Regions from separate parts of the Dickeya chrysanthemi NCPPB 402 genome, predicted to be linked through region 3. Evidence: predicted binding sites of a transcription regulator. Region 3 holds the regulator's gene; each other region holds the start of a gene.
The links. Region 3 encodes PurR, which represses purine synthesis genes. Its sites were predicted from a motif close to CANGCAAACGTTTGCNTG; they were not measured.

Region 1 (7,935 bases), 1.6 Mb from region 3:
ATTCGCCGATTGCTCAGGCTGCCGATATCGCCATTTCTCCGCTGGTAGGGCCGGAAGTGTTGACGGGATCCACCCGGTTGAAATCCGGTACGGCGCAAAAATTAGTGTTGAACATGATTTCCACCGGTGCCATGGTGCGGTTGGGCAAGGTATACCAGAACCTGATGGTGGATGTGAAAGCCACCAACGTCAAACTCGTGGATCGCGCCTGCCGTATTCTGATGGAAGCTACCGGCGTTGATCGTGAAACGGCGCAACAATGTCTGGCGCAGACCGATTATGACGTCAAACCCGCCATCGTCATGGTTGTGACAGGTTGTAATGTACAACAGGCCAGAGAACGGTTAGTGGAAAACGGGGGTTATCTGCGTGATGCGTTGTATACGGAAAAAGCGAAAAGCCAAGAGGAATGATGAGTAGTCCAATGGATGATGAATTCTGGATGCGCCATGCACTGTCGTTGGCGCAACGGGCCTGGGACGAAGGCGAAGTACCGGTTGGCGCCGTATTGGTGCAAGGGGGAAATGTTATTGGCGAAGGTTGGAATCGGCCGATAGGTCGTCATGACCCTACTGCACATGCGGAGATGATGGCGTTACAACAGGGCGGGCAGACGTTACAAAACTATCGTTTGTTGGAAACCACCTTGTATATCACGCTGGAACCCTGCGTGATGTGTGCCGGCGCCATGATTCACAGCCGCATCAGTCGGCTGGTGTATGGCGCAGTTGATGCCAAAACCGGTGCCGCCGGTTCGCTGGTGGATATTCTGCGCCATCCTGGGATGAATCATCACATCATGATCACGGACGGCGTGCTGGCCGATGAGTGTTCTGAGCTGCTGAGCCGGTTTTTCCGTATGCGTCGTCAGCAGCAGCGTGACGCCCGTGCCGGGCGCGACGTCGTCGATCCCGGCTGAATCACCGCAGTCAATGAGGCTGAGTAGCCGTCAGTTGCTCCGGCGGTACGGCAGGGTAGGCGCTGGCGGCCAGTTGCTGTTGTAATGCCCGGTTTTCCTTCTCAGAAAGATATCCCACCAGGCTGACCATGTAGCGCCGGATATTTTCCACATAATTGTACGCTTCCTGACCACGGGCATAACCGTTGGCGGTCTGGCTGTAATAGCGTTTCTGGCTGAGCATCGGCAGGCGTATTTTGACATCGGCCCAACTGTCCGGATTACCTTGCTGTTTTTCCGTCAGCTTGCGGGCATCCATCATGTGCGCGTAACCCATATTATAGGCCGCCAGCGCAAACCAGATCCGCTCATCTGCCGGAATGGTGGCAGGCACCTGCTGCATCATTTGGCTTAGGTATCTGGCACCGCCGCGGATGCTTTCCTCCGGATTGAGTCGATTCACCACATCCAGACTTTCGGCGGTATTGCGTGTCAGCATCATCAAGCCGCGTACCCCGGTTGGCGAGGTTGCCAGTGGGTTCCAGTGCGATTCCTGATAGGAGATCGCGGCCAGCAGCTTCCAGTCTATCTCTTTGGCATGTTTTTCGAACAGCGGTTGCAGCCCCGGCAGGGTATTGTCGATGGCGCTGAGGAAGGTGGTGGTATCCACATAATCGAATTCGCCGACGTGCCCCAGATATTTCTCTTCCAGACGAGCGAGAGTGCCGTCTTCCATCACTTGACTGAAGAAGTCGAGCAGGGCGGCAGAAAGACTATCGTCACGATTTTGCCGCATATACCAGGTAACCGGCTCTTCGTCGCTGAGGTCGAACGAGACGGCCAATTGAGGGTGAATGCGTTGCATCAAGCCGATATTGATTGAATCGGCGATGGTGTAATCCAGTTTCCCATCCGCTACCTGTTTCAGGAGGTCCAGTTCGGATACATCGGTGGCGACTTCCCAACTCAGTTGCGGATATTTTTCGGTTTTGAGGTCACGCAGCGTAGCGGCGTGCGCTGAGCCGGACAGCACGGTCAGTTTGCCCTGCAACTTATCCAGCGAAGCGGGGCGAGCGCTCCCCATACGGTAGACCAGTTGCTGTGACACTGAATAATAGGAGGGGCCGGCCTGGAAACGGTTCAGGCGCTCCTGATTATAGATAAGGCCCGCTGCCAGCAGGTCGGCATTGTCGTTATCCAGATCGCTGAATAAATCATCAACGTTTTGGCGCACCGAAACCACCAGCCGCACGCCGAGATAGTCGGCGAATCGCTTAGCCAGTTCATAGTCCAGCCCGGATGGGGAACCATTGCTGAAGGTATAGGTCAGCGGAGAAGTCACGGTGCTGATGCGTAGCTCGCCACGTGAAAGGATTTGCCTTAGCTGGACATCCTGATGACTGCGCCAGGGAATATTTGGCCACAGTGCCAGCGTCAACAGCAAAGCGATTACCCCGATGAAAATATAATTTATCGTTAAACGCTTCAATGAGTTGTCTCTCGGCGGCCGATTGGCCTGTCTGTCTGTAACGGCAGTTTCTTATTAAGTCTGTCCCAGAGTCGGGGGCATTTTGCTTAACAAACCGCCAGTGTGCAACTGTTATTCGTTTGCTTACAGTTTAGCCATCCTGCCCCTTCAATGTTTAACAATCGCTACGCAAACGGTTTCGTCAGGCGTCACTATTCTCTATAATAGCGTGCGTTTCCCCCCTGTAGCGCCCTGACGCACTGTCTCCGGTGCCTCGAAGACGAGAGAAATTTAGATGATGGAAATACTGCGTGGTTCACCCGCCTTATCGGCTTTTCGTATCAATAAACTGTTGGCCCGGTGCAAGGAGTACCACCTGCCCGTCAGCGACATTTATGCCGAATACGTCCACTTCGCCGATGTGAACGCTCCGCTAAACCATGAAGAGCAGTCACGACTGAGCCGCCTGCTGAAGTACGGGCCTTCTCTCGCTGAGCATGAGCCTACCGGGCGGCTGATTCTGGTGACCCCGCGTCCGGGCACCATTTCTCCCTGGTCTTCCAAGGCTACCGATATCGCACACAATTGCGGCCTGCAGAAAATTCGCCGTCTGGAGCGTGGTTTGGCGTTTTACATCCACGCGCCGACATTAAGTAATGCCCAGTGGAAAGAGCTGGCCGCGCTGCTCCACGACCGTATGATGGAGAGCGTGTTTGACGACCTGCAACAGGCCAACCTGCTGTTCTCTCAGCATCAGCCTGCTGCGCTAAAGCGGGTGGAAATTCTGTTGCAGGGCCGCCCTGCACTGGAAGAGGCCAACCTGCGCCTGGGGCTGGCGCTGGCCGACGACGAAATGGATTATCTGCTGGATGCCTTTACCCGGCTGGGGCGCAATCCAACCGATATCGAACTCTATATGTTTGCTCAGGCGAATTCCGAGCACTGTCGCCACAAAATTTTCAATGCCGACTGGGTCATCAATGGCGAAGCGCAGCCGAAGTCGCTGTTCAAGATGATCAAAAATACCTTCGAGCACACACCGGACCACGTACTGTCTGCCTATAAGGATAACGCGGCGGTAATGGAGGGCTCGGCTGTGGGCCGTTTCTTCCCGGATCCGCAGGGCGCTTATGCTTACCATCAGGAAGACGCACATATCCTGATGAAAGTGGAAACCCATAACCATCCGACCGCCATTTCGCCGTGGCCGGGTGCCGCGACCGGCTCAGGTGGTGAAATTCGCGATGAAGGCGCCACCGGACGAGGAGCGAAACCGAAAGCCGGTTTGGTCGGGTTCTCGGTATCTAACCTACGTATTCCCGGCTTTATTCAGCCCTGGGAACAGGATTTCGGCAAACCGGACCGTATCGTCAGCGCGCTGGATATCATGACCGATGGCCCGCTGGGTGGCGCGGCCTTTAATAACGAATTCGGCCGACCGGCGCTGACCGGTTATTTCCGTACCTATGAAGAAGCGGTAGATAGCCATAACGGCGTCGAAGTGCGCGGTTATCACAAGCCGATCATGCTGGCGGGCGGTATCGGCAACATCCGTGCGGGACATGTGAAGAAAGGCGAAATTAGCATTGGTGCCAAGTTGATCGTGCTGGGTGGGCCGGCGATGAATATCGGACTGGGCGGCGGTGCCGCATCGTCTATGGCATCGGGCCAGTCTGACGCGGATCTGGATTTTGCTTCGGTACAACGTGATAACCCGGAAATGGAGCGTCGTTGTCAGGAGGTTATCGATCGCTGCTGGCAGCTTGGCGAGCAAAACCCGATTCTGTTTATTCATGACGTTGGTGCCGGCGGCCTGTCCAACGCGATGCCGGAGCTGGTGAGCGATGGCGGGCGCGGCGGGCGTTTCGAGCTGCGCGATATCCTGAACGATGAGCCGGGTATGAGCCCGCTGGAAGTCTGGTGTAATGAATCGCAGGAGCGCTATGTGCTGGCGGTCGCACCGGAACAACTGGCGTTGTTTGATGAGATCTGTCGTCGTGAACGTGCGCCTTACGCGGTGATCGGCGAAGCGACGGAGGAACAGCACCTGACGCTCAACGATCGTCATTTCAACAACAAGCCGATCGATATGCCGCTGGACGTACTGCTGGGCAAAACGCCGAAAATGCTGCGTGATGTCGAGCGTAAGAGTGTGGAAGGCACGCCGCTGAACCGTGAAGGTATTTATCTGGCGGAAGCGGTTGAGCGTGTGTTGCATTTACCTGCGGTAGCTGAGAAGACCTTCCTGATCACCATTGGCGACCGTACGGTCACCGGGATGGTGGCGCGTGACCAGATGGTCGGCCCCTGGCAGGTGCCGGTGGCGGACTGTGCCGTCACGACCGCCAGTCTGGATAGTTATTACGGTGAAGCCATGTCCATCGGCGAGCGTGCGCCGGTGGCGTTGCGTAACTTTGCCGCATCGGCGCGTTTGGCCGTGGGTGAGGCGCTGACCAACATCGCCGCGACCCATATTGGCGACCTGAAACGGGTGAAACTGTCCGCCAACTGGATGGCTGCAGCCGGGCATCCCGGTGAAGATGCCGGTTTGTATGACGCTGTAAGGGCCGTCGGCGAAGAGCTGTGTCCTGCGCTGGGGCTGACCATTCCGGTGGGTAAAGACTCCATGTCGATGAAAACCCGCTGGCAGGAAAACGGTGAAGACAAATCGGTAACCGCACCGTTATCGCTGGTCATCTCCGCGTTTGCCCGTGTGGAAGATGTGCGTAATACCGTTACGCCGCAGTTGCGTACCGACAAAGACAACGTGCTGCTGATGATCGACCTGGGTGCCGGACATCACGCATTGGGCGCGACGGCGCTGGCTCAGGTCTATCGCCAACTGGGACGTAAGACGGCGGATGTGCGTAATCCGGCGCAATTAGCCGGCTTCTTTAATGCGATGCAGACATTGGTTGCTAACAAAGCACTGTTGGCCTATCACGACCGTTCAGACGGCGGTTTGCTGGTTACTCTGGCTGAGATGGCGTTTGCCGGGCATTGCGGTGTCAAAGCCGACATTAGCTCCATGGGCGAAGACGCGCTGGCGGTACTGTTCAACGAAGAACTGGGGGCGGTTATCCAGATTGAGGCTTCTCGCCGTGCCGAAGTCGAACAAGTGTTGGCTGAGCAAGGTCTGGCAGAGTGCGTGCACTATCTGGGACAGGCGGAAGCGGGCAACCACTTCATCATTCACAGTGGCACCGATGTGGTATACCACGAAAGCCGTACTACGCTGCGCAACTGGTGGGCTGAGACCACCTGGCAAATGCAGCGCCTGCGTGATAATCCGCAATGCGCGGATCAGGAACACCACGCCAAATCTGATGATAATGATCCAGGGTTGAACGTCGAGTTGACGTTTGATCTGCGTGAAGATATTGCGGCACCATTTATCAGCCGTCAGGCACGTCCGAAGGTGGCGGTCTTGCGTGAGCAAGGCGTCAACTCGCATGTAGAAATGGCGGCGGCATTCCACCGCGCCGGGTTTGATGCCATTGATATTCACATGAGCGATCTGCTCGCTGGTCGCCGTGATCTGCAAGACTTCCAGGCGCTGGTCGCTTGTGGCGGCTTCTCTTACGGCGACGTATTAGGTGCAGGTGAAGGCTGGGCTAAATCCATTTTGTTCAACGATCGGGTGCGTGACGAATTTGCCGCATTCTTCCTGCGTCCGCAAACACTGGCGCTGGGGGTATGTAACGGTTGTCAGATGATGTCGAATCTGCGTGAACTGATTCCTGGCGCCGAGCATTGGCCGCGTTTCGTTCGCAATAAATCCGATCGTTTTGAAGCACGTTTTAGTCTGGTAGAAGTGACTAATAGTCCATCCTTGTTCCTGCAGGATATGGCTGGCTCCCGTATGCCGATCGCTGTTTCCCACGGGGAAGGGCGCGTAGAAGTACGTGATGATAACCATCTGGCGGCTTTGGAGCAGCACCAGTTGGTGGCGCTTCGCTACGTGAATAATTACGGTCAGGCTACGGAAGATTATCCGGCTAACCCTAACGGATCGCCGAATGGCATCACTGCTGTAACCAGCAGCAGTGGTCGTGCTACGGTAATGATGCCGCATCCGGAGCGTGTATTCCGTACCGTGAGTAACTCCTGGCATCCGGAAAACTGGGGTGAAGATAGCCCCTGGATGCGCATGTTCCGTAACGCACGCCGCCAGTTGGGTTAATGCGATAAGCTAATATATTGATAATAAAGGGGCTTCGGTCCCTTTATTTTTTTGTCTCAAATCAGCGACATTATGACGTAAGGTTGTCTCCAAAAGGTGACATTTATTTGTTTGATTTTAAATGGTTATTTTAAAATAGTGCCAGAGTGTCTTTTTTTAGCGACAAAAAGCCGATATTTCACCGGACTAGCAGGATTGAGAGAGCGGTATTGTGAAAAATCACGATGCTGATTTTTTAATTTTAATTAAATTTCATATTGTTATATGCTAAATTTAATTATTGGCATGAAGTATGCTTAATAGTGTCGCTGCTCATTCAACTGGTTATGATGCACAGGTAGTTTTAATGCTCATAACACCCGGAATGATGCCAAAAGATAAGGTGCCTATCGTCCAACATCATTGATAACTGCCTGCGGGCTTTATCGCACATCGGGCGACACGTTGAGTGAGGCACCGCCTATTCAGAGACCCGGTCAGACAATTATTGTGTGACCGGGTTTTGCTTTTTGGGCGCGGTATCTTTTCATTCCCGGTATTATCGTGCGGGCCAGCTCGTATCTTGCTGCAACGCTTTGCATAACAGCACGGATGGATTGCGAATCATTGCCCGGATTCTGACGGCAGGCTTTTGAGGTGATAGCGATAACGCGTAGAATGGCGAGCGATATCTCTGGCGGAGTGTTATTGCAGGTAACGATATGATTTCGTTGAATCGTTGGCGTTTTTTTCCACGCTCCTTACGGCAACTGGTTGTTATGGCATTCCTGTTAGTCTTATTGCCGCTGTTGGTATTGGCTTATCAGGCTTATGAGAGTTTGGATCATCTCAGCGAGCAGGCCGCCGGAATTAATAACACCACGCTGGCTGATGCAAGACGCAGCGAGGCAATGACCAGCACCGCTATCAGCATGGAACGCAGTTACCGTCAGTTTTGCGTACTGGGAGATCAAACACTCTCACAGTTGTATCAGAATCAACGGAAGCAGTATTCCCAGATGCTGGACGCGCATGCGCCTATCTTGCCCGACCCTTCCTATTATCAAACCCTACGGCAATACCTGACTGAGCTGACCGATATTCGATGCCAGAACAACGGCCCGGCCGCCGCATCCATCGCCGTACTGGACAAATTCTCCCGCATGAATGCTCAGATGGTGCAGGCAACCCGTGAGGTGATCTTTTCGCGTGGGCAACAATTGCAGCGAGATATTGCTGAACGAGGCCGTTTCTTCGGCTGGCAGGCGCTGGTGCTGTTTCTGGTTAGTGTGCTGTTGGTGATGCTGTTTACCCGGATGATTATCGGGCCGGTAAAAGGCGTCGAGAGAATGATCAATCGGCTGGGCGAAGGCCGTCCGTTAGGCCGAATCGGCAGCTTCAGGGGGC
Region 2 (7,935 bases), 1.3 Mb from region 3:
CGGTTGCCAGTACTGGTTGGCGTAAGCTTCTTGCGTAGAAGCCTGCAACACGCCGACGCGTTTCCCTTTCAATGCCTCCAGCGTCGGCTGAATCGGCGAGCCTTTCTTCGCAATCAAACGTGCATTGGCGGCGTAAAGTTTGTCGGTAAACGCAATCTCCTGCTGACGCTTTTCAGTGATCGACAGGGAAGAAATGATGGCATCGATCTTTTTCGCTTTCAGAGACGGGATCAGCGCGTCGAAATCACTCTCGACAAAGGTGCAATTTGCCTGAATGCGTTTGCACAGTTCTTTTGCCAGGTCGATATCAAACCCCACCAGTTGACCACTGGCATCCTTGGATTCAAACGGTGCGTAGGTCGGGTCAGTACCAATCTTGATATTTTTAGGAACCTCGGCGAATGCGCTGCCTGCAGCCAATACCAGTGCGAGGGGCAAAAGCTTCAACATTTTTTTCATTGCGTTACCCTATTTTATGATTGTGTATGTCTAAGTGATTCGTGAATTTGACCGCGAAATAGTGGTGATGAATACGTTTGCTGTGTGAATTAATTTGCGTGCTGTTTGCAAAAATATAGCAAATTTTATGCCATAAAAAATATGCTATTCTGCATAAAGTCAGGCAGCGTGATCATGATAAGTGCATCAATATAATCAATGAATTATGCTGAAGCCTGCGATGAAATAAGCGGTGAGGCGAAGCTGGCACGCACTAAATGCACGAATTTAGTGCACAACAATGCACCACAAAAACACAACGCATAATCATGGTGCAAAAACGGTTTCTCTCAGAGAATCAGCGCCGTGATAGCGTGGCGCGGGCCACCACCAGAAAGGCTTACGCCCCCTGCCAGCGGGTAAACAGATCCTGCGGTAATGCAATATCAAACTGATCGAGTACGCGGTTAACCGTCTGATCGATGATATCTTGCACAGTTTGTGGGCGGTGATAAAACGCAGGCACCGGCGGCATGATCACCGCGCCCATTTCTGCGGCCGCATTCATTAACCGCAGATGACCAATATGAAGCGGCGTTTCCCGCACGCACAGCACCAGCGGGCGACGCTCTTTCAGCACCACGTCTGCTGCACGAGTCAACAGGCTGTCGGTATAGCTATGGGTAATGCCGGACAGGGTTTTGATAGAACAGGGAAGAATCGCCATCCCTGCGGTTTTGAACGACCCGGATGAAATGCTGGCGGCGATATCGCGGGAATCGTGCACCACATCGGCCAACGACTGTACATCGCGCACGGCCAGTTCCGTCTCCAGCGATAGCGTTTGCCGGGCCGCAGGGCTCATCACCAGATGCGTTTCAACCCCGCTCACTGGTTGTAGCACCTGCAACAACCGCACTCCATAGATCACGCCGCTGGCGCCGGAAATACCGACAATCAGTCGCTTCATTTTCACCTCACGGGCCACCGCTGTAGCGGTGATAACAACTTGTGCGCTGACTTTGCCGCATCCCCCAAAGATTGGCAAGAATAACAGCGACAAAAAAGGGAGCTTGCGCTCCCTGTGTCGTTATCGGTCTATCGCTGATGATGCTCAACCTTCGTTGTGCAGTTCCAGATCTTCGACTTCATTCTGGCTACGCATCGCTTTGGCATCGTCATTACGTAATGCTTCCAGGTAGTCCAGATAATCCTGATTCACATCTTTGGTGACATAAACACCGTTGAACACTGAGCATTCAAACTGAACAATTTCCGGGTTATCTTCACGCACGGCGTCGATCAAATCGTCCAGATCCTGGAAAATCAGCGCATCGGCACCAATAATCTGACGGATTTCTTCCACTTCACGGCCGTGAGCGATCAGTTCATTAACGCTTGGCATGTCAATCCCGTACACATTCGGGAAACGAATTTCCGGTGCCGCGGAGGCCAGATAAACCCGACGGGCGCCCGCTTCACGCGCCATTTCCACAATCTGTTGAGAGGTGGTGCCGCGCACGATGGAGTCATCCACCAGCAGTACATTCTTGCCGCGGAATTCCGCCCGGTTGGCATTCAGCTTACGACGCACGGATTTGATGCGAGTCTGCTGGCCCGGCATGATAAAGGTACGGCCGACGTAGCGGTTCTTCACAAAGCCCTGGCGGTAAGGCTTGTTGATAATACGAGCAATTTCCAGCGCGATATCACAAGACGTCTCCGGAATCGGAATCACCACGTCGATATCCAACTCTTCCCACTGGCGGGCAATCTTCTCGCCCAGCTTCTGACCCATGCGTACACGCGCGCTATAAACCGAAATCTTGTCGATAAAGGAATCGGGGCGAGCAAAATAAACATATTCGAACAGGCATGGGTGGCTTTTCGGGTTTTCAGCGCACTGGCGAGTAAATAGCTGACCGTTCTCGGTGATGTACACCGCTTCACCCGGCGCCACATCACGCAGGAATTCAAAACCCAGGGTATCCAGCGCGACGCTTTCCGACGCCACGATATATTCGTTGCGGCCATCGTTCAGTTCACGCTTACCGATCACCAACGGGCGGATGCCGTTCGGATCCCGAAACGCAACCATACCGTGACCGATAATCATGCCGATACAGGCGTAAGCACCACGAATCTGCTGGTGCACTGCCGCCACTGCGGCAAAGATGTTATCGGCTTCCAGCGGGTAGTGCTGAAAACGGTCCAGTTCTTTGGCAAACACGTTCAGCAGAATTTCGGAATCGGAGGTGGTATTGACGTGGCGGCGCCCTTCTTCGAACAGCTTCTGACGCAGTTCATGGGCATTGGTCAGGTTACCGTTATGCGCCAGCGTGATCCCGAATGGGGAGTTGACGTAAAAAGGCTGGGCCTCTGAGGCACTGGAACTGCCTGCTGTAGGATAGCGGACATGGCCAATCCCCATGTTGCCCTGCAACCGCTGCATGTGCCGGGCTTCAAACACATCCTTCACCAGGCCGTTTGCTTTGCGCAGACGAAAGCAATTGGTCTCATTAATGGTGACGATGCCTGCGGCATCCTGCCCACGGTGCTGTAACACCGTTAACGCGTCATAAATCGACTGGTTGACCGGTGTAAAACCGGCGATACCGACAATACCGCACATGTGGTCTTTTCCTCATCAGCGCTACCGCGGCTAGATGTGCCGCGGCAAGAAACTCGACGTGCTTTGCAGGTAGTCAAAAAACCACCTGATGATATAACTGAACTGCGGGATTAACTGAGATTGCTTCCAGTCAGCACTCTGTGAAAAACCGGTGAAGGTATCGAGAAAAAACAGTAACGCAGAGACAATCAACACACCGCGTAAAGCACCAAAGCAAATGCCCAGTACCCGGTCAGTGCCTGATAATCCGGTGCGTTCAACCAACGAACCGATCACATAATTGACGATAGCACCCACAATCAAGGTCGCAATAAACAGAATGGCGATAGCGATACCGTTACGCACCAGTTCATCATTAAACCGCGTGAAATAGACCGCGAGATAGACATAGTAGTGGCTGGCGATAAAGAACGCCGCCCCCCAGGTCACCAGCGACAACGCTTCACGTACAAACCCCCGGATGAGACTGACCAGAGCCGAGAATCCGATAATACCGATAATGACGTAATCAACCCAAACCATGAACCATCCTAATAATGAACGATGACAATCATAGCGCCGGTCATCCTGTTCGCGGCGCATTCTAACAGAAAAAGAAAACGTTTGCGTAGCGTATTTCCGGCCGATTTTTTCGATAGGCGAATAAATAAAAAAAACCTCTCGCCGTCATAGGAATAGCATCCGTGGTTTGCCACTCGCTACGGCAAGACGGCGCTGATGCACCGCACAAAATACAAGGGGCAAGGTCGCTGCGCGCCCCTACCCCTGAATGTGGTTTATTGCTTATCGGCTGACTCAGCGCGCACTGTAAGGCCGAACCTGCCCGCTCAACCCACTGAGTTGCTGCAAGTCTCCCAGCGCGGATTGCAGTTTCTGCTTCGAGGCATCCGGCCCGACATAGATGCGGGTAATCTGCCCCACCACCGGTGTCGACGGCACGGTATAAGCACGATAGCCGGACAGTCGCAACTTCGCGACAATCTCATTGACTTTATCGGCATTCTTTAGCGCCCCTAATTGCACGACAAAAGCCTGACCTGCTGGAGCCTGCTCCTGAGCCGGCGTTTTATTTTCCGTCGGCTTGTTTTCCGGCGTACGGGGTTCCGTTTTGGTTTCCGCCGCGCGGGTGTCGACCGGTTTTTCGACCGGTTTACCGTCAGCCGTTTTACTTTCCACCGCTTTCACGTCAGGCTTAGGCCGGGTATCCGCTTTCGTCTCCGGTTTTTTGGTTTCCGGCTTCGCCGGCTGGGCTTTCATCGCAGGCGGCGCGACCTGTTGTACCGGTTGCCGAGGCTCCGTTACTATCGGTGCGGCAGGCACAACCTGACGGGAAGGCGATGATGCTGAGGCACCATGACGCTCGGGCACGGGTGCCGGCGTCAGGTGCGGTTCTTCTTCCACCCCGGCGCCCACATCACTTTTGTTTTGCATCGCTGCTTCAGCGCCTTCAGGCGGCTGGGCAGGCAACGGCTGATTGACAGGCGGCATCGACTCCGCCTCCAGTGTATCACCCGGCTTGGGAACCAGCGGGATGGCGGCAAAATCCTCTTCATAATGCTTTTTTTGCCATCCAGCAGCCCAGGCAGCACGATGACCCCCAGCGCTACCATCACAACGGTTCCCACCAGGCGATTCTGAAACTTACTCGCCATGCATTCCGCTCCCGTCCAACGCTTCCATCACATGCGCGACAGTATGGAAAGAACCGCAGACAATCACCACATCATTTTCTCCGGCGTCCCGCATTGCCTGTCGCCAGGCTGTCGCCACATCCGGGTACTGCGTGCAGTCCGTCAAATGTTCGGCCAGTTGATCCGCGCCGGCACCGCGCGGGCCTTCCAGCGGCGCGCAATACCAGACATCGACCTGCGGTTTAAGATGCGACAGCGTACCGGGAATGTCTTTATCGGCCAACATGCCGACCACCGCCCGCACCTGACCGGTACGCGGTAAATCAGCCAATCGTGCGGCCAGATAAGCCGCCGCATGAGGATTATGCGCGACATCCAAAATCAACAACGGTTTTTCGCTCACAATCTGGAAACGTCCCGGCAGTTGTGCCTGACGCAACCCCTGGCGAATAACCTCGGCGGTTAACGCAATATCGGAAGCGTACAACGCCGCCAGCGCCGTTGCGGCATTGGCCAACGGAACGGTAGGAACGGGCAACGCAGCATACTGAACGTCGTCACACTGCCAGCGCCAGCCATCGCCCTGCAATGCAAACTGCCAGTCTGCACCACGGCGAAACAGGCGCGCGCCTTTTTCCTGCGCCACTGCGGCAATCGAAGCCGGCATATCCGGCTCACCGACGACGGCCGGCCGGTTGCCGCGGAAAATCCCCGCCTTTTCCCGGCCGATACTTTCCCGATCGTTACCCAACCAATCGGTATGATCCAACGCGATGCTGGTCACCACCGCGACATCGGCATCCACAATATTGGTGGCGTCCAGACGCCCGCCAAGACCCACTTCCAGTATCACCACATCCAGTTGCGCCTGTTTGAACAGCCACAATGCCGCCAGCGTGCCGAATTCAAAGTAGGTCAGCGAGATGCCGTTACGGCCCGCTTCAACCGCAGCAAAGGCTTGTGCATGGTGGAATTCCGGTAATTCACGCCCTTGAATACGTACCCGTTCGGTGTAACGCAGCAAATGTGGTGAGCTGTATACCCCAACCCGAAGCCCGGCCGCGCTCAAAATGGACTCCAGCGTGCAGCAGGTGGTGCCTTTGCCGTTCGTGCCGGCTACGGTAAATACGCGGGGAGCAGGTTGCAGCAGGTCAAGGTGTTCCGCTACCTGCCGGATACGATCCAGACCAAGATCAATGGCCTGACTGTGCAGATTTTCAAGATAGTGAAGCCACGTGGCCAGAGGCGACGTGGCTTGAGGTGTCTGAAGATTGTCCATGAGTCCCGTTCACTGACTTACGGTTGATTGCTGCCGGGAACACGGCAACAACGCCGCCCTGCTCCCGGCTCATCATTGATTAGGCATCACTCTGTGATTCGTGCGAGGCGGACATCCGCACCACAGCTTGCTCCTGCGGCTCCGAGCGGTTAGTCAGCCGGGACAGGATGCTGGCCAATTTGTAGCGCATATCTGCACGACGGACGATCATGTCGATAGCGCCTTTTTCCAGCAGGAACTCACTACGCTGGAAACCCGGCGGCAGCTTTTCACGCACCGTCTGCTCGATAACGCGCGGGCCGGCAAAACCGATCAATGCTTTCGGCTCGGCGATATTCAGATCGCCCAGCATCGCCAGACTGGCGGATACGCCGCCCATTGTCGGGTCGGTCAACACCGAAATATACGGTAAACCACGCTCACGCATTTTCGCCAGCGCCGCACTGGTTTTCGCCATCTGCATCAGCGACATCAGCGCTTCCTGCATACGGGCACCGCCACTGGCGGAGAAACAAACCAGCGGGCAGTTATCTTCCAGCGCTTGCTCCACGGCACGAACAAAACGCGCACCGACAACCGACGCCATCGAACCGCCCATGAAAGAAAACTCGAACGATGCGGCAACCACCGGCATGTCGTACAAGGTCCCTTTCATCACCACCATCGCATCTTTTTCGTCAGACTGCTTCTGCGCGGCGGTAATACGGTCTTTGTACTTCTTCGAGTCTCTGAATTTCAGGACGTCTTTGGGCTCCAGCTCGCTCCCCAGTTCCACCATGCCTTCCTTGTCCAGAAACGCGTGGAGACGAGCCCGGGCGGACAACCGCATGTGGTGATCACATTTCGGGCACACTTCCAGATTACGTTCCAGCTCGGCACGGTAAAGCACCTGACCGCAACTGTCACATTTCGTCCAAACCCCTTCAGGTATGTTCGCCTTACGGGTGGGTGTGACATTACTTTTATTGAGAATTCGTTCAATCCAGCTCATTGATAACCTTTCTGCTTGAACCTGGCACCAGCCAGTACGCTGCTACACGTTACCCAATCCCTGGCAACGCCGCCTATGAAGCGATATCTCATCCCGATGCGTCGGGACGCGATATTGGTATTCAGGCCTGTTTATACAAACACCGCCGTAAATGCTGCTCATTAAACCATAACGATCCGGGCGTGTGGACAAAAAACTGGTCAAACCGGATGTTAAAATAATTTTCCACTTATTTCATATTTTGCCGCGTTATGGCGCGTTTATGCCGCCAGAACTCGATTAACCCCGGCAGGATGGAGATGAAGATGATTGCCACAATCAATAACTTCAGGTTCTCCTGCACCAACGGCAGATCACCGAACAGGTAACCGGCATAGCTGAACGACAGCACCCACAACACCGCCCCGGTCACGTTGTACAGAGCAAACTCGCGATAACGCATGTGCCCCATCCCGGCGACAAAGGGCGCAAATGTTCTCACAATCGGTACAAAGCGCGCCAGAATTATTGTTTTGCCGCCGTGGCGTGCATAGAACGCGTGAGTCCTTTCCAGATAGCTACGCCGGAAGATGCGCGAGTCGGGATTGCGGAATAATTTCTCGCCGAACAACCGGCCAATGGTGTAATTGACCGTATCGCCCAACACCGCCGCCAACACCATTAACGCCACCATCATGTGAACATTGAGGTCGTTAGTCGGCAATGCGGCCAGTGCGCCGGCGACAAACAACAGCGAATCACCGGGCAGGAACGGCGTTACGACCAGCCCCGTTTCGCAAAACAGAATCAGAAACAGAATTGCGTAGATCCATACGCCATACTGCGCCACCAGCTCAGCCAGATGCACATCGATGTGCAGGATGAAATCTATGATAAACCGTACAAAATCCAGCATAATCGCGTCCTTATCAGTTCAAATGCCGGCTTATTCAAAGTCGGCCTCGTCGTTTATCGACGGCGCGCC
Region 3 (7,935 bases):
AATATGTTTTTTTCCAGTCGAGAGATAATAGTGGCTAACTCATCCACTTCCTCAGGGGTAATGCCATTTAATATTTCACAGCGCGTCTGATCAATAACATCATTAACGGCCTGGATGATAGGATCCGCCATATCTGTTAACAAGATTCGCTTGGCACGTCGATCATGGGCGCAAATGTGTCGGGTAATTAACCCCTTGTCTTCCAGTTGATCTAATGTACGCACCAGCGAAGGCTGTTCTATTCCTATCGCTTTGGCAAGCTGAATTTGGGACTGCCCTGGAGGCAGTTGGTGAATATTATGCAATGTGACCCAGTGTGTCTGAGTGAGCTCTAGAGGCTTCAATCGATGATCAATCAAAGCACGCCATACACGAACCAACCGGGCTAAATCAGAACCTAACGGCAATTCCATCACTTCTCCTTATAGTTAGCATACTAAGCAACTTCCCTGGATTGCAATCAACTCTGATTTAAAACGAAAGTTTAATAAAAAATGTCTTATTGTTATCAATCTATTCTAGCAAATAATAATTAATTAAAAATGATCTTGAACTTAATTTATGTCATTAAATATCACCACGTCGATTAAAACAAGGCTGGTTGTTCAGGTTCTGAGGGAGCAGAATTTTTTTCACTTCGTTGCGAGCGTTTCATCCTTTGACGGCATAACCGTAGCACATCCTGTTTTTGTGCATCGCTCATTTTTCCCCAATTAAAACGTTCATTGCGACTTCGAAAACAGCCGCGACAAAACCCTCGGTCATCCGCCTGGCAGATACCGCGGCATGGATTGGGAACGGGAAAAAGCTCGAGCTGCTCAGCCACAAGACCTCCTCATCTGGCGCCTTTATTGAAGCCTTGATCGTCGCTACTGGCAAGCATTACGTAGCGTTAATGCACAATTAACTGCCATATTATCGTTTATCATGCCTATTTTTCAGCAAACGCGCATAAAATCAACACTTCTCCCCACAGGTTTGAACTCCCCCTGACAACGACGCTATACTCAGGCCCTATTGTTTCAGGCGGTAGCGGAACACAACCGGTATCGGCCAGGCGGTTAACCCACTGATCAAGATAGGGGTCATTATGCGTTTACTTCACACCATGCTACGTGTCGGCAACTTGCAACGTGCTATCGACTTTTATACCAAGGTACTGGGTATGCGTCTGTTACGGACCAGCGATAATCCCGAATATAAGTATTCCCTGGCATTTGTCGGCTACACCGAGGAAAGCGAAGGCGCAGTGATCGAATTGACTTACAACTGGGATGTAGACAGTTATGAAATGGGGACGGCCTTTGGCCACATCGCGCTCGGCGTCGATGATGTCGCCGGCGCTTGCGAGCGTATCCGTCAGGCGGGCGGCAAAGTAACGCGTGAAGCCGGCCCGGTCAAAGGCGGTACCACAGTAATTGCCTTTGTTGAAGACCCCGATGGCTACAAGATTGAACTGATCGAGCGTTCACAAGCAGGTCAAGGTTTGGGTAACTGATCCGTTTCGTCTGTTTAGACGTAGGTCTTCCCGGGGGAACGCGCGCTGCGTCGTCATATCGGGTTTGCTGCATCCCCCGACATAATTTGCCATAATGCAACACTGTATGTTGCTGAAGAAATAAGAAACGAATGGCTGAAAAAAACAACCTGAACGCGCTGAATGCGCGTTTTCGGGGCTTTTACCCTGTTGTTATTGATGTAGAGACCGCTGGGTTCAACGCAAAAACCGATGCGCTGCTGGAAATTGCAGCCGTAACGCTGAAAATGGATGAAAGCGGTTGGTTACAGCCGGACGCCACCTTACATTTTCACATCGAACCTTTTGAAGGCGCTATTTTGCGGCCCGAAGCGCTTGCCTTCAACGGCATCGACCCGACCAATCCGCTACGCGGCGCAGTGAGTGAATATGAAGCGCTGCATGAAATCTTCAAGTCGGTACGCAAGGGAATCAAGGAACAGGACTGCAATCGCGCTATCATCGTGGCGCACAACGCTACCTTCGATCATAGTTTTCTGATGGCGGCGGCAGAGCGCTGCGGCCTGAAGCGCAATCCGTTCCATCCTTTCGCCACCTTTGATACGGCGGCGCTAAGCGGATTAGTGCTGGGGCAGACCGTGCTGGCTAAAGCGTGTATCGCAGCAAATATTCCCTTCGATGCCAGTCAGGCTCATTCAGCGCTCTATGACACCGAACGAACGGCGCAACTATTTTGTGAACTGGTTAATCGTTGGAAGCGTATGGGCGGCTGGCCGCTCGCCTCCGGTATTGATACGGATACCGAAACATCGCTGGCCGTCGACGAAGACAAAGGGTAACGCGCACGATCACGTCATGTATTCGCCGAACCACAAGACACAATAATCGCGTGGTGATAGCGGTGATATCAGGCAGCACATGGCTGCCTGATACAGAAGAATTACTGCTGTTCCGTCTGCTGTGAACGGTACTTATCCGCCGTTTCTTTAATCAGTTGTTGCAGTTCACCGCGCTGATGCATCTCAATCACGATGTCACATCCCCCAACCAACTCACCATCGACCCACAATTGCGGGAATGTCGGCCAGTTGGCATATTTAGGCAATTCGGCGCGAATATCCGGGTTCTGCAGGATATCCACATAGGCAAAACGTTCGCCGCACGCCGACAACGCCTGAACCGCCTGGGCAGAAAAACCACAGCTCGGCAGTTTGGGAGAACCTTTCATGTACAGCAGAATCGGGTTTTCAGCGATCTGGCGCTGAATCTTTTCAAGTGTCGTTGTCGTCATTCTATTGCTTCCTCAAGCGCGTGATGAACAGCCCATCAACGGCTGTTCATGTGACTCGCGGCAGACCATGCCATACCGCCTCTGTTGTTTTATATTCTAACGATAGCGACGACCACAAAAAAACGCTATCTTTTGTAAGGTTTTATCCGGTCGACGATATATCAGCATAAGGTAACCCAAATTGACTGATAATTAAGCAGCAAACACCGTTGTTAACGTTTTCTCACTATTTTGTAGTAACATAAGTCTATCTCCCGCTTTTTTATCAGGCCATTTTCGGGAATACTGTAAAGATTGAACGATTGAGGACAACATTCGGTCAGAATTATTATGCGTTTATTTATTACGCTCTTTTTATTATTTTTCAGTAATTTGTTTGCGAATCTGGCGCTGGCTAATCCGCATGGCGCGTCCGCGTTGCCGCGTAAATCGGGTGTAGAAACGGCAAACAAAGCGCTTGATGAGTCCAAAAAAAATAAGGTCGCCAAAAATGCCAATAAAAAAGGTACGGCGCCCTCTCAACAACATGAAAAGACGACCCAAAACGCACCAGCGAAAACGACATCATCCGCTCATGATAAAAGCGCCAAATCTGGTGATAAAAAGCCTGTGACGGCAGCGGCTTCAGCCCACTCTACCGGTAAACCGCAGAAGCAGGAAAAAAGCCCGCCGACTAAAGCGGCAGCCAACAAAACGACGAAAAAAGAGCCGCCTGCTACGGCCAAAAATAACCGTAACGCGCATGAGTCGGTGAGAGTCAAATACTCCCCCAAAAAAGGCAAAGCGGTAATCGCCGAAGAAGATATTGCCTCGGTCTCATCGCACGGTAAAAATAAAAAAGGTAAACAGGACAAGGCCGCGCTGACTATCAGCGCCGCGCACCAAAAACGTTATCAGCATGCCAAGTCAACCGCGATGAATAAGCTGATGAGCCAAATCGGCAAGCCTTATCATTGGGGCGGTGCCACACCGTATTCGGGCTTTGATTGCAGCGGGCTGGTGTATTACGCCTATAAAGATGTGGTGAAAATCCCGATTCCACGCACAGCCAATGAAATGTTCCATTTGCGTGACGCGGCGCCAATTAAGAAAAGCGAACTGGAAAGCGGCGACCTGGTCTTCTTTCGTATCACCAACCGTGGAGCCGCCGATCATGTGGGCGTCTACCTGGGCAATGGCCGATTCATTCAGTCGCCACGCACCGGCGCTGATATCAAGATCAGTAAACTGAGTGAAGATTACTGGCAGGATCATTACGTCGGCGCTCGCCGCGTGGTGACGCCGAAAACCATTCGTTAGGCGCTACACGACTCGACGTAAATACGACAAAAAGGGGCTTAGCGCCCCTTTCTGTTTTCACCGCTGTTTTGCCTCAGGCTGTTGAAACCCGGACATTACGCCGCCGGCGATCCGCTATCAGTTCAATACCGCTGTGAAGCCGAAGATAATGATCACCGCCAGTGCAACCACCGTACTGAACAGCGACATTTTCAGATTCGTATCCATAATATTCTCCTGTATGTGACTGATGATCGCCGTCATCCCATTGTGTATGAATAAAATCCCTCTCTCGGCAGGCAAGAGGAAACACATAAAGTATAGGTTTATTATTACCCAGCCGATATCAAAAAACCGGTTTGCGCATCACAGAGATAACACGAATTGCCTCTTCCACTTTTGCTCTGGATCGGCCAGAATTCGCAGTTTACTGTATACACTGCGTTGGTCGAAGCGTCAGCCCTCCCTTCAAGCTACACACCTCGGCATATCTCCTCCTGAAATGTTGCCTTGTTGTCCGGCAGGAGATGAATTCACGCAGGCAAACGATTAACACCCTATTTTAATGCTGTAACAGACACGTTACTGTCACAGATGAGTTCAGGAGTCGCTTTAGATGGCAACGATCAAAGATGTGGCAAAACGCGCAGGCGTTTCAACCACAACCGTATCACACGTGATCAATAAAACACGTTTCGTCGCCGAAGAGACCAAGGCTGCGGTACGCGCAGCCATCGATGAATTGCATTATTCCCCGAGTGCAGTGGCTCGCAGCCTGAAGGTCAACCACACGAAATCCATCGGCCTGCTGGCTACCTCCAGCGAAGCACCCTATTTCGCCGAGATTATCGAGGCGGTAGAAAACAGCTGCTACGCCAGGGGTTACACGCTAATCCTGTGTAACTCTCATAACAATCAGGATAAACAGCGCGCCTACTTGTCCATGCTGGCGCAAAAGCGTGTCGACGGCCTGCTGGTGATGTGTGCCGAGTACCCACCCGAATTGCTATCCCTGCTGGCGGATTACCGTCATATCCCGATGGTGGTGATGGACTGGGGCGAAGCACAAAACGATTTTACCGATACTATTATTGATAACGCCTTTGCCGGCGGATACATGGCTGGACGTTATCTGATTGAACGCGGTCATCGGGATATCGGTGCCATTCCCGGCTCGCAGGAGCGCAATACCGGTAGCGGACGTTACCTGGGGTTCCTGAAAGCGTTAAAGGAAGCCGACATTTCCCTGCGCGAAGAGTGGGTGGTTCAGGGGGATTTTGAGCCGGAGTCCGGCTATAAAGCCATGCATCAAATTCTGGCCCAAAAACAGCGGCCGACGGCGGTATTCTGCGGCGGTGATATCATGGCGATGGGCGCCATCTGCGCGGCCGACGAACTTGGGCTACGCGTACCGCAAGATATTTCAGTGATCGGTTACGATAATGTGCGTCACTCCCGCTATTTTACTCCAGCGCTCACCACCATTCATCAACCGAAAGAACGTCTGGGGCAGGCGGCATTTTCCATGTTGCTGGACCGCATTACCAGCAAACGCGAGGAAGCACAAACGATTGAAGTACACCCTACTCTGATCGAGCGTCGCTCCGTTGCCGACGGCCCATACCTCGATTATCGTCGTTAATATTCAGACGATTTCGTTATCGCTGCGCGCCCTTGCCGTCAGGCGCTATGCCGCACCGCATATAGCGATAACGCATGTGATGAATACATGACGTATTGTTTCTCCGTGCTACTTTAGCCCGCTGAATCTTGTCGGCGGGTTAAAGCAGTCATACACTTGTCACTATCGCTGACGACAATAACTATGATCAGACGATGTTTTTCAACATAGCGCATCGCCTTACTTTTTCTACCCTGGCAATAATGGCCGTACCGTTTGTCACGAACGGGGTAGATGCCTTTCGTACCGGCTTTTCTCTTATTTTCCTCTGAGACTCTCAGGGATAGACAATGGATGGGGTTCGTTGAACACCCTCCAGCGTGATATTTGTCTGGTTTATTCCTTGTAAACACATTTATCTGACAAGGTAGGGAGAAGTTATGAGTTCATCTTATGTGGAGGAACTGGGTACCCCTCATCATCCCTGGTTCCAAATTGTTAATGAAATGCTATCGACCGCCGACATCGCCATTAACGGCTCACGCCCGTTTGACATTCAGGTAAAAAATCCCTTTATGTACAAACGCATACTGCGCGAAGGCTCGTTAGGTCTGGGCGAAAGCTACATGGATGGCTGGTGGGAGTGTGAGCGGCTGGACATGTTCTTCCACCGAGCGATACGCGTGGGACTGGACAGCCAACTGCCCCACCGCTGGCGCGATACTTTACGAATCCTGATGGCTCGCCTGAGCAATCTGCAGTCCCGCCGTCGGTCCTGGATCGTGGGCAAGGAGCATTACGACCTCGGTAATGATCTTTTCACCCTGATGCTCGATCCCTATATGCAATACTCCTGCGGTTACTGGAAACAGGCTGAAACGCTGGAGCAGGCGCAACAGGACAAGCTGCGCTTAATCTGCGAAAAACTGCAATTGCGTCGCGGCATGACATTGCTGGATATCGGTTGCGGCTGGGGTGGGCTGGCGGAATTCGCCGCACATCACTATGGCGTCAGCGTCACCGGCGTCACCATCTCCCGCGAACAGCAAAAGCTGGCGCAGCAGCGCTGCCGACATCTGGATGTTAACATCCTGCTACAGGACTATCGCGACCTGAATCAACAGTTTGATCGCATCGTTTCCGTCGGCATGTTCGAGCATGTCGGCCCCAAAAATTACAACACCTATTTCCGGGTAGTGAGAAAAAACCTCAAACCTAACGGATTGTTCCTGCTGCACACTATCGGCACCAATGAAACTAACCTGAAAGTTGACGCCTGGATGAACAAGTACATTTTCCCCAACTACTGCCTGCCTTCAGTGCAGCATATCGCCCAGGCCAGCGAGCCCTATCTGGTGATGGAAGACTGGCACAATTTCGGCGCAGACTACGACCGCACACTGATGGCCTGGCATGAACGTTTCCAGCAACACTGGCCAACGTTGTCAGAACGTTATTCCGAACGCTTCCAGCGGATGTTCAGCTACTACCTTAACGTCTGCGCTGGCTCGTTTCGCGCACGTGATATTCAGCTCTGGCAGATAGTATTCAGTGTGGGCGGTGTAGAGGACGGCTTGCGAGTCCCCAGATAATCCTGGCACCCGGCAAATCCACATCCCGATGGCAAAAAACCGGCAGCCTGGCTGCCGGTTTTCATGATGGGAGAACATGTCAGGGAAGAAGTGCTTATTCGCCCTGCTCCGCCTGCGCAGCAGCCTGCTCCTGTTGCTGCGCCTGACGCGCCATGACACGTTCAACCGTATCGATGATGGCCTGAGTTTGCGGGTCGATTTCGATGTTGATGCGGTCGCCCAGACGCTTCTGACCCAGCGTTGTGCGTTGAAGCGTTTCCGGAATCAGATGCACGCAAAAACGACTGCGGGTGACTTCGCCCACCGTCAGACTGATGCCGTCGATACCGATAAATCCTTTGTGCAGCACATACTTCATTTGCAGCTCATCAGACAGCCGTAACCAGATCTGATGATTATTTTCCGACGTCAGAATTTTTACAATCTCCGCCGTACACATAATATGGCCGGACATCACATGCCCGCCGATTTCATCGCCATATTTAGCCGCGCGTTCCACATTGACCCGATCGCCGACGTGAATTTCCCCCAGGTTGGTCAACCGCAGCGTTTCTTTGATCAAGTCAAAACTGACCCGATCGCCGTCGATAGCCGTGACGGTCAGACAACAACCATTGTGTGCTACGGATGCACCCGTTTCCAACCCCGGCAACAGTTCGGGGGGCAGTTGAACGAC
Region 4 (7,935 bases), 1.5 Mb from region 3:
GCGTTCATTTTGAACAGAATGCCGATGGCGCCGGCGGCCAGGAAATAGCGCAGGCAGGTGTCCGGCGTGACCGGCTGAATAAAGCGGTCGTAGTAGGCCAACACGGCAGGAATAATGCCGCAGGCGCCGTTGGTCGGTGCGGTGACCACCCGGCCGCCGGCGGCGTTTTCTTCCGATACCGCCATGGCGAACATGTTGACCCAATCCATGGCATCCATCGGATCGTTGGAAAAACGCCCGTTGGTGAACAACAGCCGGTGTAACGCTGAGGCGCGACGTGGTACGCGTAGCGGGCCGGGCAGCACGCCTTCGGTGTTCATACCGCGATGAATGGCGTTCTGCATGGTTTGCCAGACGCTGGCGAAATAGGCTTCCAGCGCGTCGCGGCCGTGCATGGCGATTTCGTTTTTCATCACCACTGCCGACAGCGACAGGCAGTTATCGTGGCAGTGCTGCAACAGTTGGCGGGCGGAATAGAACGGCCAGGGCGCGCGCTCTTCCTGGGTATTCGGCTGACCGAAGTGCTCTTGATCGACCACGAAACCGCCGCCGATCGAATAGTAGGTTTTGCTGTACAGCACCTTCTGTCCGGCGTCGAGCGCGCGGATCGTCATGCCGTTTTCGTGTAGCGGCAGGTTTTCCGGCTGGAAACGCAGTGCGCTCTCCAGCGGGAAATTGACTGCATAGCGCCCATTGAGCAACGGCAGACGACCGCTGTGTTGTACTTGTTGAATAAAAGCCGGGATCGCGTCGATATCCACGCTATCCGGCAGGTTGCCCGCCAGTCCCATGATGATGGCGATATCGGTGTGGTGGCCCTTGCCGGTCAGAGCCAGCGAGCCATAAACATCAACGATAATGGCGTCAACCGATGAAATCAGAGACTGGTTAACCAGATCGTCGGTGAACATGTTGCCAGCTTTCATCGGACCAACGGTATGCGAACTGGAAGGGCCGATACCAATTTTGAAAATATCAAATACGCTGACCATAGGGGGTTCCTTTCAGCTGACGCAGGCAGCAGCACCGCCTGCGTCGGGAGGGACAGAGGGGTAACAATTACTCGAACAGGGTGTAGACGATCGCGGTGATGGCGATCAGGCCCAGCAGGGTGACGAACACATTGCTCAGTGCGCCGCTGTATTGACGCATGGCCGGTACTTTGTGGATCGCGTACATCGGCATCAGGAACAGCAAACAAGCGATGACCGGGCCGCCCAGTGTTTCAATCATGCCCAGAATGCTGGGGTTCAGGGTGGCGACCAGCCAGGTGGTGACCAGCATGAACAGCGCGGTGATACGGTTGAGTTTGGCGGTGGTGACGGTTTTGCCGCGGCTGCGCAGCATTTTTATCATCATGCCGTTCAGGCCTTCGCCGGCACCCAGGTAGTGACCCAGAAACGATTTGGAAATCGCGACAGTGGCGATGACTGGCGCCAGATAGCCCATGACCGGGTTATTAAAGTGGTTCGCCAGATAAGACAGGATGGAAATGTTCTGTGTTTTGGCTTCCATCAGGTCAGACGGGGAGAGCGCCAGCACGCAACTGAACACGAAGAACATGACGGTCAGCACCATCATGATGTGGCTGCAGGCCAGAATACGGGAACATTTTCTCTCTGCGTTATCACCGTATTCACGACGTTTCGCGACCGCAAAAGAGGAAATAATCGGCGAGTGGTTGAAAGAGAACACCATAACCGGGATCGCCAGCCACAGCGTTGCCAGCAGGCCATTGCCCGTGGTGCTGTTGGTCAGGGAAATATTATGGAAAACAGTGGTATTCCAGTGGGGAATTAAATACAGCGCCAGCATCATTAATACGGCGACGAACGGATAAACCAAGACGCTCATGGCTTTTACGATCATCGCTTCGCCGAAGCGGACAATAAACATCAGCCCCAGAATTAATACCAGCGACAGAATTGCTCGCGGCGGTGACGGTAAATGCAACTGGTGAGTAATAAAGCTGTCAACGGTATTGGTAATCGCAACGCTGTAAACCAGAAGAATCGGGTAAATAGCGAAAAAATAGAGCAGTGTGATTAATTTTCCTGCACCAACCCCAAAGTGTTCTTCTACCACTTCGGTAATATCTTCACCGCCTTTTTTACCGGATAAAACGAATCGGCATAATGCGCGGTGAGAAAAATAGGTCATCGGAAAAGCAATAATAGCCATGATAATCAACGGAATTAAACCGCCGATGCCGGCATTGATGGGTAAAAACAGCACGCCTGCGCCGATGGCGGTGCCGTACAGGCCCAGCATCCAGACGGTATCGCTTTTACGCCAGCCTGAAGCTTGCTCCAGTACCTGACTGCTGTCTTGAATTGTGCTCATACGTGTTTCTCCTTGGTGAACACAGAGTATAAAAAATACCGTACCGGCTGAGAGCCAATACAGAGAGAATTCGCAGGTGTCACACGAGACATCATGTGAATCGGGGTAATCTTTTTTGTGGCGGCATTCTATATCCTGACCGGTATGAAATAATAGTGAGGCGATCACACAAATGAACAGAGATCAATTATTTTAACTCTAATTAATTAAAAATAAAATATCAGTATTGATGCGTTAAATAATTTATTTCGGCAGGTATCTTTTTTGATGCGTTAATTGATTCGAATAGGTGAATAATAATGCGGAAATATTTTTCATTCTGGATGTTTGCGAGTGAAATAAATAACCGGCGCAAGGTGTTTATTTTATTCGCGTTGGAGATAATAAACTCAATCATCATAATGTCACGTAAAAATCTTACCGGGCGATGATATGCGGGTCATGACTGACCCGCATTACGCCGCTGTGTACTTAATCGACTAACCGTTGTTGTGCCCACGCCAGCCCGGAATGATAGGCATCCGGCAGCAGCGGCGCCAGGGCGTTCAGCGTCTGGCTCAACTGCGCATTATCCGGATGCGTAAGGTTCAGATGCCCCACCTTGCGGCCCGGGCGAACCTCTTTCTCATACCAGTGCAAATGCACCAGCGGTAGCGTCAGCCAGTCAATGTTCACATCCGTGCCGATCAGATTAACCATCACCGACACAGTGGCGACCACCGGCGACGGCAGCGGCAGATCAAGAATCGCACGCAAGTGCAATTCGAACTGACTGATGGAGGCGCCGTTTTGCGTCCAGTGCCCGCTGTTGTGTACGCGCGGCGCCAGTTCGTTGATCAACAGGCGGTCACCGACCACGAAACACTCCATCGCCATCACGCCTACGTAACCGAGGCGATGCATGATTGACGACAGCATCTGCTCCGCCTGTTGTTGCAGGTGAGGCTGTGGTTGCGGCAGCGCCACGCTGGTACGCAGGATGCCGTCTTCGTGCAGGTTGTGGGTCAGCGGGTAAAATACGCAGTCACCCTTCGTGCTGCGTGCGCCGACCAGCGATACTTCGCCGGAAAAAGCGATGCCTTGCTCGACAATGCATTCACCGTAGCATTCGGCCGGCAGGCTATGTTCTTCGCCGGGGCGGATACGCCATTGTCCGCGCCCATCGTAGCCGCCGACACGACGTTTAACGATCGCCAGTTCGCCCAGCGTTGCGAATACCGTCGGCCATTCCTGTGCCGAAGCCAGCAATTGCCAGGGGGCGGTCGCCAGACCCAGTTCATCCAGCAGTTGCTTTTGCGTAAAACGATCGGCCAGACGTGGGAAGATATCGCGGTTGACGAAAGCGGAATGCTGCGCCAGTTGGCGAGTCAGCGCCGTTTCCGGCCAACGTTCGATTTCGGCCGTGATAACGCTGTGCTGCACCGGTACGGATTCCGGCTCTGCATCCAGCCCGACCGGATAAACCGCGATGCCAAGCGGCTCGCCGGCCTGACGCAACATACGGCCTAACTGACCATTACCCAGTACGCAAACCGGTTTCATGCCTCTTCCCTCGGATCCGGATGGTTCAGTACGTCGTCAGTCTGTGCCTGACGCCAGGCCGCCAGACGCAACGCCAGCGCGCTGTCGTGGCGCGCCAGAATCTGTGCCGCCAGCAGCGCGGCGTTGGCCGCGCCCGCTTTGCCGATGGCCAGAGTACCGACGGGAATGCCGCGCGGCATCTGTACAATCGAATAGAGGCTGTCGACGCCGCTTAATGCCGCGCTCTGTACCGGAACACCCAGCACCGGCACCAGGGTTTTGGCCGCCAGCATCCCTGGCAGGTGAGCGGCGCCGCCCGCGCCGGCGATAATAACGTCAAAGCCATTCTGGTCCGCCTGTTCGGCGAAGCTGAACAGTTTATCCGGCGTGCGGTGCGCGGAGACGACTTCAACGTGATAAGGCAGATTCAGTGTAGTGAGGATCTCTGCAGCAAACTGCATGGTGGCCCAGTCACTCTTTGAACCCATGACAATAGCGATTTTCGCCGGGGCAGCGTTGGATGACATGCCTGTAATGCTCCTGTGGTTTGCATGACGGTGGTAAACCATGTCGATGATCGTGCATGACATGGATCGTACATGATGCGGTCATTGCGCGGTGCAACGGCGACCTGAAAACCGAGAGGCGCAGGTCGCGAGGGCGTAGAGCATACCATGAGCCAGAAGGGAGGAAAACGGTTGCGTAGCGATGAAATGGGCCATCGAGAGGGAAAATCAGTGTAAACGCGGCGTTACAATGGAAATGAAATCAGACGGGCATCGTCGGCGGTTACCCGCAGCAGCGATCCCTCCTGATGCCAGGCTCCCAACACCGCGCGTTCAGCCTGTACGTCGGCCTGATCGATCGTATGAATCGCCGGGCGGTGGGTGTGGCCGTGGATCATCAGCGTCGCCTGATGACGGCGTAACCGGGTAAGCACTTCATCGGCGTTAACGTCCATAATCGCCATGGATTTGTGCTGGTTGGCCTGCTGGCTGGCGGCGCGCATACGAGCGGCGATGCGCAAACGAAAAGACAACGGCAACCACAGGAAAAGCCGCTGGATGAGCGGGTGATGTACTTTGCGGCGAAAGTGCTGGTAGGCATGATCGTCGGTACAGAGTGTGTCGCCGTGCAGCAGCAACGTGCGTCGGCCGTAGAGGTCAATCACGGTTTCGGTGGCGAGCAACCGTAGGCCGCTCTGGCGTGCGAAACGTCGGCCCAGCAGAAAGTCGCGGTTGCCATGGGTGAAATAGCACGGCACGCCGCCGTCGGAAAGCGTTTTAAGCGCTTGCGCCACGATGCCGTGCAGCGGCGCCGGGTCGTCGTCGCCAATCCAGGCGTCGAACAGATCGCCAAGAATATAGAGTGCGTCGGCACCGGGAGCGTCTTCATGCAGAAAACGCAGAAAACCGGCGGTAATCGCCGGTTCCTGTTCACTCAAATGCAGATCGCTAATAAACAGCGTAGACATGTCGCAGACGTTACTCGCTAACGGTCACGCTGGTGACCACTACGTCTTCTTTCGGCACATCCTGATGCATACCGCTGCGACCAGTAGACACCGCTTTGATCTTGTCGACCACGTCCATGCCTTCCACCACTTCGGCGAACACACAATAACCCCAACCGTTCACCGTTTCAGATTTGAAGTTCAGGAAGTCGTTATCCACCACGTTGATGAAGAACTGGGCGGTCGCTGAATGCGGATCGTTAGTGCGAGCCATCGCCAGCGTGCCACGGTTATTGGTAAGACCGTTGTTCGCTTCGTTCTTGATCTGCGCGTTGGTGCTTTTCTGATTCATGCCGGGTTCGAAGCCGCCGCCTTGGATCATGAAGCCGTTGATCACACGGTGAAAAATCGTGTTGTCGTAAAAACCGCTGCGGCAGTAGTTCAGGAAGTTTTCCACGGTAACCGGCGCTTTTTCCGGGAAGGTATTGATGACGATGTCGCCGTGGTTGGTATGAAACGTAATCATAGATGAACCTTACTTAGCCATAATACACAGAATAATGAGTGATATTCACCGAGGCGCCAAGCCGCCAAGAGCGCTCTTATAACATAAGTGAATGGCTGAGTCAGCACAGGGTGAAGCCGTCGCTAAGATGAAGAAAGGGAATGAGAATCTATTTCAAATAAATTCATTAAATTGGATGTGTTTTTTTGAATTAATTTGAAATATATTTTTATTGCTCTAAATCAATAACTAGCATCATTTTGATATGTTTTTTACTTTATAAATTTATCCTTGTTATAGTTGATAGTCACTCTCGTTAACACGTTGCTCATTCGATAATCGTACAGGTAGGTAAATTATGTTGGGTATGTTGGACCGGATTAATCAGCTGTTAGACAAACCGGATTGCGGCAAGCTGATTTTACGACTGTCGTTCAGTATTTTGGTACTGTTCCACGGTGTTCATAAGTTGATCGCGGGTGTCGGTGGTATTCAGGGAATGCTGGCGGCTCATGGCTTGCCGGGCTTTATCGCCTACGGCGTGTTTATTGGCGAGGTGATTGCACCTGTGCTGATGATTCTGGGCATCCTGACTCGCCCTGCCGCGCTGTCTTTCGCCTTCACCATGATTGTGGCGTTCGCACTGGCGCATCCGGAAGCTATTTTCACCCTTGATAAAACCGGGGCATGGGGGATTGAGAACGTGGCGGTTTACTTCTTCGCCGGTATCGCTATTGCCCTGTTGGGCAGCGGTAAATACTCTGTGATGAGCAACCCGCGCTGGCGCTAAGTGCGGCATCGGTAGTCAATAGTTCGGTTGCGGTTAGCAGCGATACAAACCCGGCGATAACGCCGGGTTTGTGCGTTTTAAGCAGGATTAAGACGCGAAACCGCCGGAATGGCGAATATTGGGCTCACCCGCTTGCAATAGGTTAGGGTTCAGGTTTCAATACGCAGCTACGTCCGAAAACCGGATAAAAACCGACTTTATTACGCGTACCGCAGACAACGATGCACATCTCCTGCGAACACGTTATGTTGTGAACACCATGGAATGCCCTGATGCTAAAGATCTTTAATACCCTGAGTCGTCAAAAAGAGGAATTCAAACCCATCCACGCTGGCAAGGTTGGCATGTATGTGTGCGGGATAACCGTTTACGACCTGTGTCATATCGGTCATGGGCGTACTTTCGTGGCGTTTGACGTGGTGGCGCGTTACCTGCGTTATCTCGGGTATGACGTAAAATATGTCCGCAATATCACCGACATTGACGACAAGATCATCAAGCGTGCGACGGAGAACGGCGAAACTATCGAGCAACTCACCAACCGCATGATCGGTGAGATGAACACCGATTTTCAGGCGCTGAATATTCTGTCTCCGGACGAAGAGCCGCGGGCCACGCATTACATCGCGGAAATCATTGAGCTGGTTGAAAAATTGATCGCCCGTCGTCATGCCTACGTGGCGGATAACGGCGACGTGATGTTTTCGGTGGATACCGCACCGGGTTACGGCGTGCTGTCCCGTCAGGATCTGGAGCAACTGAAGGCCGGTGCACGGGTGGAAATCACCGAAGTGAAACGCAACCCGATGGATTTTGTGCTGTGGAAAATGTCCAAAGCGGGCGAGCCGAGCTGGCCGTCGCCGTGGGGCAATGGCCGTCCAGGCTGGCATATTGAGTGCTCGGCGATGAACTGCAAACAACTGGGTGAACATTTCGACATCCACGGCGGCGGTTCCGACCTGATGTTTCCGCACCACGAAAATGAAATTGCCCAGTCGACCTGCGCGCACGGCGGCGATTACGTGAATTACTGGATGCACTCCGGCATGGTGATGGTCGACCGGGAGAAGATGTCCAAGTCCCTGAATAATTTCTTTACCGTGCGCGATGTGTTGACTCACTACGATGCGGAGACCATTCGCTATTTTCTGATTTCCGGTCATTACCGCAGTCAACTGAACTACACGGAAGAGAACCTCAAGCAGGCGCGTGCCTCGCTGGAGCGCCTGTACACCGCGTTACGCGGCACCGATGCGTCTGCATCGGCGGCGGGCGGCGAGGCATTTGAACGCCGTTTCCGCGACGCGATGGATGACGATTTCA

Region 1: the regulator PurR is predicted to act here: its motif matches at 2,553-2,570, upstream of purL (phosphoribosylformylglycinamidine synthase).
Region 2: the regulator PurR is predicted to act here: its motif matches at 3,663-3,680, upstream of cvpA (colicin V production protein).
Region 4: the regulator PurR is predicted to act here: its motif matches at 4,552-4,569, upstream of purE (5-(carboxyamino)imidazole ribonucleotide mutase).

The regions. Positions count from the first base shown of each region.
Region 1 is NZ_CM001974.1:1,136,240-1,144,174, forward strand. Features, by position in the region: gene murQ (N-acetylmuramic acid 6-phosphate etherase) at 1-413, shown strand, start outside; gene tadA (tRNA adenosine(34) deaminase TadA) at 413-919, shown strand; gene mltF (membrane-bound lytic murein transglycosylase MltF) at 930-2,387, opposite strand; gene purL (phosphoribosylformylglycinamidine synthase) at 2,665-6,549, shown strand; gene DCH402_RS05210 (sensor histidine kinase) at 7,251-7,935, shown strand, end outside.
Region 2 is NZ_CM001974.1:1,405,647-1,413,581, reverse strand. Features, by position in the region: gene argT (lysine/arginine/ornithine ABC transporter substrate-binding protein ArgT) at 1-459, opposite strand, end outside; gene DCH402_RS06470 (UbiX family flavin prenyltransferase) at 839-1,408, opposite strand; gene purF (amidophosphoribosyltransferase) at 1,553-3,070, opposite strand; gene cvpA (colicin V production protein) at 3,101-3,592, opposite strand; partial or broken gene dedD (cell division protein DedD) at 3,866-4,722, opposite strand; gene folC (bifunctional tetrahydrofolate synthase/dihydrofolate synthase) at 4,712-5,980, opposite strand; gene accD (acetyl-CoA carboxylase, carboxyltransferase subunit beta) at 6,060-6,971, opposite strand; gene DCH402_RS06440 (DedA family protein) at 7,201-7,863, opposite strand.
Region 3 is NZ_CM001974.1:2,734,185-2,742,119, forward strand. Features, by position in the region: gene slyA (transcriptional regulator SlyA) at 1-413, opposite strand, end outside; gene DCH402_RS21410 (DUF1289 domain-containing protein) at 587-826, opposite strand; gene gloA (lactoylglutathione lyase) at 1,091-1,498, shown strand; gene rnt (ribonuclease T) at 1,630-2,316, shown strand; gene DCH402_RS12255 (Grx4 family monothiol glutaredoxin) at 2,418-2,768, opposite strand; gene DCH402_RS12260 (C40 family peptidase) at 3,099-4,067, shown strand; gene cydH (cytochrome bd-I oxidase subunit CydH) at 4,185-4,274, opposite strand; gene purR (HTH-type transcriptional repressor PurR) at 4,663-5,688, shown strand; gene cfa (cyclopropane fatty acyl phospholipid synthase) at 6,108-7,259, shown strand; gene DCH402_RS12275 (riboflavin synthase) at 7,354-7,935, opposite strand, start outside.
Region 4 is NZ_CM001974.1:1,254,304-1,262,238, forward strand. Features, by position in the region: gene DCH402_RS05750 (L-serine ammonia-lyase) at 1-992, opposite strand, end outside; gene DCH402_RS05755 (HAAAP family serine/threonine permease) at 1,060-2,343, opposite strand; gene purK (5-(carboxyamino)imidazole ribonucleotide synthase) at 2,815-3,885, opposite strand; gene purE (5-(carboxyamino)imidazole ribonucleotide mutase) at 3,882-4,391, opposite strand; gene lpxH (UDP-2,3-diacylglucosamine diphosphatase) at 4,616-5,338, opposite strand; gene ppiB (peptidylprolyl isomerase B) at 5,349-5,843, opposite strand; gene DCH402_RS05785 (DoxX family protein) at 6,178-6,612, shown strand; gene cysS (cysteine--tRNA ligase) at 6,885-7,935, shown strand, end outside.